Methylorubrum populi: one gene and its partner. The protein of the gene in region 2 interacts with the protein of the main gene of each other region in a pairwise test. Links are inferred from orthologs where the notes say so. Each region holds a gene or a part of one and is shown on either strand. Other genes may lie near its edges.

The links. The genes of interacting proteins can lie anywhere in the genome.
Region 1: the proteins of cyoB (region 2) and MPPM_RS13205 interact in binary tests that used the Escherichia coli proteins (3 or more experiments, as listed by UniProt). The link is inferred for Methylorubrum populi from one-to-one orthologs.

The regions. Positions count from the first base shown.
Region 1 is NZ_AP014809.1:2,882,141-2,885,374, reverse strand. What follows is about bases 227-3,103. They hold MPPM_RS13205 (aminotransferase), read left to right. Parts: upstream 227-1,011; coding sequence 1,012-2,196; downstream 2,197-3,103. Other genes in these bases: MPPM_RS13195 (ABC transporter permease), read left to right, coding at 2,767-3,103; MPPM_RS13200 (DUF4112 domain-containing protein), read left to right, coding at 2,282-2,719; MPPM_RS28525 (hypothetical protein), read right to left, coding at 401-574; MPPM_RS13215 (MdtA/MuxA family multidrug efflux RND transporter periplasmic adaptor subunit), read right to left, coding at 227-243. Also shown: more of MPPM_RS13215, read right to left, coding at 1-226; more of MPPM_RS13195, read left to right, coding at 3,104-3,234. UniProt on the Escherichia coli protein: Shows aminotransferase activity with methionine and histidine as substrates, and to a lesser extent also with phenylalanine.
Region 2 is NZ_AP014809.1:5,001,745-5,005,074, reverse strand. Bases 255-3,227 are described here. They hold cyoB (cytochrome o ubiquinol oxidase subunit I), read left to right. Parts: upstream 255-724; coding sequence 725-2,731; downstream 2,732-3,227. Other genes in these bases: cyoC (cytochrome o ubiquinol oxidase subunit III), read left to right, coding at 2,739-3,227; cyoA (ubiquinol oxidase subunit II), read left to right, coding at 255-685. In the rest of the region: more of cyoA, read left to right, coding at 1-254; more of cyoC, read left to right, coding at 3,228-3,330. UniProt on the Escherichia coli protein: Cytochrome bo(3) ubiquinol oxidase is the terminal enzyme in the aerobic respiratory chain of E.coli that predominates when cells are grown at high aeration.

The sequences.
Region 1 (3,234 bases), 2.1 Mb from region 2 along the record:
CATGTCGGTGGGCCGGCCGCCACGGCCGTGACCGCTGGGTCCCGGCGCCTGCGCCGTCGCGTCGGCCGGCTTCTGCCGCGCATCGTAGGTGCGATGGGCCACCGCGCCGGCTCCGCCGAGGATCAGCAGCGCGAGCATCCAACGGCCGAACTTCCGTCGCCGACGAACCGGCGCGGTCGGCACCGGATCCGCGGTCCGGTACTCCCGGGCGGTCTCCCTGCGTATCGGCGAACTCTCGTTCATCCCTCACACACTCGTCGATGTCGTCCACGGCCATCGGAACCGGCCCGGTTGGCAGGAACGCGTCCGTCGGCCGGAAGTCCGATCCCGTCGAGATCAGGGCACCCGGACGGGCCCGCCTCGGTACGGCCGGCGAGCGTCGCCTGGCAATGCGGTGTTCCTACGGCGCCGACGTTTCCGGCATGTTGCTGCGCCCCGGCTCGCCCTGCGACTGATAGAGGCGCATCACGTCGCGAAACGATTCATCGACAGGCGTCACCGGCAGGACGAGGCGCAGACCGAGCCCGAGACCGGCGGACAGGACGGCCAGCAGCAGACAGGTTCCCAGACGCATGATCCGCCGATGGCGAGAGACCGAGGCAACGCGAAGCGCGCGGACCGACCGGACATGAAAAAAGCCGCCGTGTCGAGCGGCGGCCTGTTCATGAGGACGACCGGACCGGCCTGCCACACCCAAGAGACGAGGGGGCGAAGTCCCTTCAGTGCGGCGGCCGGTCCGACCGTGGGGTGAACATGCGCTTACGACTGATGATCGTCAACATTCGTCACACCCTCGATGCGCCGCAAAATCCCGATTCGATCGCTCTATCGCAGACGCGTGTGCGTGAACGCACCTCGCATCGATAGAGCCGCGAAGTTTTCCGCCAAGCCTCCGCAGCACACCTCTTGTCTTCGAACACGGAGAAACCAATCGCGCGCAAGTTTCCTCTCCGATTCCATCTTGCAGGAAGGCGCTTGGAGCGGCGCGGTCGCTCTGCGAAGACATCGCCCATGGATCCCGCCGCGAATCGCATCCCCTCCCCCGTTGCCCATCCCGTCTTCGCCGACTTGCCGGAAACGGTGTTCGAAGTGATGTCACGGCTGGCGCGCGAGCATGGTGCGATCAATCTCGGCCAGGGTTTTCCCGATGGTCAGGGCCCCGACGATGTCCGCGCCGCCGCGGCGCGGGCGCTGGAGAGCGTCAGTAACCAGTACCCGCCGATGATGGGGCTGCCCTCGCTGCGCGCGGCCATCGCCGCGCATTACCGGCACCATCAGGGCCTCGACCTCGATCCCGAGCGCGAGGTGATGGTGACCTCGGGCGCGACCGAGGCGCTGGCCGGCGCGCTGATGGCGCTGGTGCGGCCCGGCGACGAGGTCGTGCTGTTCGAGCCGATGTACGACGCCTACCTGCCACTGGTGCGGCGCGCGGGCGGCGTGCCGCGCTTCGTCACGCTCAAGCCTCCGCATTTCCGGATTGAGGAAGCCGCACTCGCCGCGGTTTTCTCCGAGCGGACCCGCCTCGTCCTCCTCAACAACCCGCTCAACCCGAGCGCCACGGTGTTCGAGGTGGACGACCTCGCCCTTCTCGCCGCGTTCTGCCGGCGGTTCGACGCGGTGGCGGTCTGCGACGAGGTATGGGAGCACGTGATCTTCGACGAAAGGCGCCACCTTCCGCTGATGGCCCTGCCCGGCATGCGCGAGCGCACGGTGAAGATCGGTTCGGCGGGCAAGATCTTCAGCCTCACCGGTTGGAAGGTCGGGTTCGTGATGGCGGCCGAACCGCTGATGCGGGTCCTGTCGCGGGCGCACCAGTTCCTCACCTTCACCACCCCGCCGAACCTTCAGGAGGCCGTGGCCTACGGGCTCGGCAAGGACGACGCGTATTTCGCGGGGATGCGCGCGGATCTCGCCCGCTCCCGCAACCGCTTGGCGGCGGGCCTGTCGCAGATCGGCTTCACGGTGCTGCCGAGCGCGGGCACCTACTTCCTCACCGTCGATCTCGCGGATCTCGCCGCCGACGACGTCGCCTTCTGCCAGCGGATCGTGACCGAGCACGGCGTGGCCGCCATTCCCGTCAGCGCCTTCTACGCGGAGGGGGACGTCAAGAACCTCGCCCGCTTCTGCTTCGCCAAGGCCGACGCCACCCTCGACGCGGCGGTCGAGCGGTTGGCGGAATTATTTCGCGCGGGCTGAGCGGGCGCGGCGGTCCGCTTCCTTGTGAAGCGGCCGGGGCGGGGCCACATCCCCCGCCATGACCACCTCCGCCCAGACCCCCAGCATGGCCTATCGCGAGCCCGCCGGGGCGGCACAGCTGCGCCGCCTCACCGATACCAGCACGGAGGCGAGCCTCCAGCGGCTGGAGCAGCTCGCCCACCTGATGGACTCGGCCTTCCTCCTGCCGGGCATCAACCGCCGCGTCGGCCTCGACGCGGTGATCGGCCTCGTCCCCGTCCTCGGCGACATCGCGGGCATGGCGATCGCCTCGTACATCGTCTACGAGGCGAAACGGCTCGGCGCGCCGCGCTGGCTGGTCTGGCGCATGATGGCCAACGTCGCCCTCGACGGCGCCGTGGGCTCGGTGCCGCTGGCCGGCGACCTGCTCGACGCGGCCTTCAAGGCGAACCGCCGCAACGTCCGCCTGCTGCGCCGCCATCTGGAGCGCAAGGGCGCCTTGCGTCCGAGCGAGATCGAGGGCACCGCAATCCGGCTCGACTGAGCCGGCATCGGCCGCCCGAGTTGAGGGCGAGTTGAGGGTTCGAGCCGATGAACGAGCACCTGCGACCCGAACCCGATGCGGTGCCCGTCACCGCGCCGGGCAACGCGCCGCAGATGCAGGTCCTGCCGACCGCCACCCGCCGCGGTCTGTCGCCGCTCAACCGGCGACGGCTGGCGAACTTCCGGGCCAACCGGCGGGGCTACTGGTCGGCGGTGATCTTCACCGTCCTGTTCGTACTCAGCCTGTTCGCCGAACTCATCGCCAACGATCGCCCGATCGTGATGCAGTACAAGGGCGAGTGGCTGTTTCCCGTCCTGATCGACTACCCGGACGAGAAGTACGGCGGCTTCCTCGCCCAGACCGACTACCGCGCCCCTGAGACGCGCGAGGAGATCGAGGAGAACGGCTGGGCACTCTGGCCGCCGATCCCCTACGCCGACAACACCTACATGCGGGACCTGCCGACCCCTGCGCCCTCGCCGCCGACCTGGATGCTCAGCGATGAACAGTGCCGC
Region 2 (3,330 bases):
GCTGTTCTTCTACCCCGAATACAATGTCGCCACCGTCAACGAGCTGGCCGCGCCGGTGAACCGGCCGATCCAGTTCAAGATCACCGCCTCCTCGGTGATGAACGCCTTCTACGTCCCCGCGCTCGCCGGCATGATCTACGCCATGCCCGGCATGCAGACGCAGCTCCACGCGGTGATCAACAAGGCCGGCGAGTATGAAGGCCTGTCCTCGCACTACAGCGGCAGCGGCTTCTCGCGCATGACGTTCAAGTTCCACGGGCTCGAGGGCGACGGCTTCGACCAGTGGATTGCCAAAGTGAAGCAGCAGGGTTCCGAGCTGAGCCGCGATGCTTATCTCGAACTCGAGCGCCCGAGCGAGCGGGTGCCCGTCACCTACTACTCCACGTTCGCCGACGGCCTCTTCAGCAAGATCGTCGGCATGTGCGCCGTTCCCGGCAAGATGTGCATGGGCGAGATGATGGCCATCGACGCCAAGGGGGGCGCCGGCAAGGAGAGCCGCGAGAACGTCGAGCGGCTCCAGTACGACAACCGCCACACGCAGCGCGGCGACGAGGCACCGGGGGCGACGACGCCGGCCTCGCACCGCGCCCCCAAGAGCGAGTCGCCCAAGACCGGGTCGCCGGACGGCAAGACCCACGAGAAGAGCGGCGAGGGCCAACCGGCCCCCGACCAGACCAACAACTGATCCGTCGCCGCCTCAGGATTTACGGACGAGTTTCGACCCATGTTCGCAAACACGGACCTGCAGCACCTGCTGTTCGGGCGCCTCTCGCTGGAGGACATCCCGTTCCACGAACCGATCCTGCAAGTCACCTTCGCAGGCGTCGCCGTGGCCGGGATCGCGGTGCTCGCCGCAATCACCTATTTTCGCTTCTGGGGCCCGCTCTGGCGCGACTGGCTGACCTCGGTCGACCATAAGAAGATCGGCATCATGTACGTGGTGCTGGCGCTGGTGATGCTGCTGCGCGGCTTTGCCGACGCGCTGCTGATGCGCTCGCAGCAGGCGATCGCCTTCGGCGCCAACGAGGGCTACCTGCCGCCGCACCACTACGATCAGATCTTCACCGCCCACGGCGTGATCATGATCTTCTTCGTGGCGATGCCCTTCGTCACCGGCCTGATGAACTACGTCGTGCCGCTGCAGATCGGCGCCCGCGACGTCGCCTTCCCGTTCCTGAACAACTTCTCGTTCTGGATGACGGTCTCGGGCGCGGTCACGATCATGATCTCGCTGTTCGTCGGCGAGTTCGCCCGCACCGGCTGGCTCGCCTACCCGCCGCTGTCGGGCGCGGACATGAGTCCGGGGGTCGGCGTCGACTACTACATCTGGGGCCTGCAGATCGCGGGCATCGGCACGACGCTGTCGGGCATCAACCTGATCGCGACCATCGTGAAGATGCGCGCGCCCGGCATGTCGATGATGAAGCTGCCGATCTTCACCTGGACCTCGCTGTGCACCAACGTGCTCATCGTGGCCGCCTTCCCGATCCTCGCCGCCGTTCTCGCGCTGCTGACCCTCGACCGCTACGTCGGCACGCACTTCTTCACGAACGACCTCGGCGGCAATCCGATGATGTACTTCAACCTCATCTGGATCTGGGGTCATCCGGAGGTCTACATCCTCATCCTGCCGGCCTTCGGCGTGTTCTCGGAGGTCACCTCGGCCTTCTGCGGCAAGCGCCTGTTCGGCTACACCTCGATGGTCTACGCGACCGTCGTCATCACGATCCTGTCCTACCTCGTGTGGCTGCACCACTTCTTCACGATGGGTTCGGGTGCCAGCGTGAACTCGTTCTTCGGCATCACGACGATGATCATCTCGATCCCGACGGGTGCGAAGATCTTCAACTGGCTGTTCACGATGTATCGCGGCCGGATCCGCTTCGACGTGCCGATGCTGTGGACCGTCAGCTTCATGGTGACCTTCGTCATCGGCGGCATGACCGGCGTGCTGCTCGCCGTGCCCCCGGCCGACTTCGTGCTCCACAACTCGCTGTTCCTGATCGCGCACTTCCACAACGTGATCATCGGCGGCGTGCTGTTCGGCATGTTCGCCGGCGTGAACTACTGGTTCCCGAAAGCCTTCGGCTTCCGCCTCGACGAGTTCTGGGGCAAGGTCAGTTTCTGGTTCTGGACCATCGGCTTCTACGTCGCCTTCATGCCGCTCTACGTGCTGGGGCTGATGGGCGTCACCCGCCGTGCCCAGCATTTCGACGACCCGTCGCTGCAGCCCTGGTTCGTGGTCGCCGCCATCGGCGCGGGCCTGATCGCCATCGGCATCGGCGCCATGATCGTGCAGTTCGCGGTCTCGATCAAAAACCGCGAGAAGCTGCGGGACGTGACCGGTGACCCGTGGCAGGGCCGGACGCTGGAATGGTCCACCTCCTCGCCGCCGCCGGACTACAACTTCGCCTTCACGCCCGTGGTGCACGGCCTCGACGCGTGGTGGGAGATGAAGGCCCGCGGCTTCCAGCGCCCGGCCTCGGGCTACAAGCCGATCCACATGCCCAAGAACACCGCCACCGGCGTGATCCTGGGCGTGGTCAGCATCGCCTTCTCCTTCGCGATGATCTGGTACATCTGGTGGCTGGCGGCGCTGACCTTCGTGGCGGCCCTGGCGATCGCGATCGGTCACACCTTCAACTACAACCGCGACTTCTACATCCCCGCCGAAACGGTCAGCCGCACGGAGCAGCGGCGGACCGAGGCACTGGCGGCGGTGCGGGCCTGAGGACACCATGGCATCCCATGCAAATCCCGCCCTGAACCCGGCTATCGCCGGGGCGGCCTCCGCCGACGTGCCGGACTTCCTCGATCTCGAGGGCGAGCATCACCCGGAAGGGAGCACGATGCTCGGCTTCTGGATCTACCTGATGAGCGACTGCCTCATCTTCGCGGTCCTGTTCGCCACCTACGCCGTGCTCGGCCGCAGCTACGCGGCCGGGCCCTCGCCCAAGGACCTGTTCGACCTGCCGATCGTGGCGGTGAACACGTCGATGCTGCTGTTCTCCTCCATCACCTACGGCTTCGCCATGCTGGCGATGGAGCGGAACGATCTGGCCAAGACCCAGCTCTGGCTGGCGGTGACGGGCCTGTTCGGCGCGGCCTTCGTCGGGCTCGAACTCTACGAGTTCGCGCACCTGATCCACGAGGGCGCCACGCCCCAGCGCAGCGGCTTCCTGTCGGCCTTCTTCACCCTGGTCGGCACCCACGGCCTGCACGTCACCTTCGGCCTGATCTGGCTCGTCACGCTGATGGTCCAGACCCGGCTGCGCGGCCTCGTGCCCGAGAACAAGCGCCGGCTGATGTGCCTGTCGATGTTCTGGCACT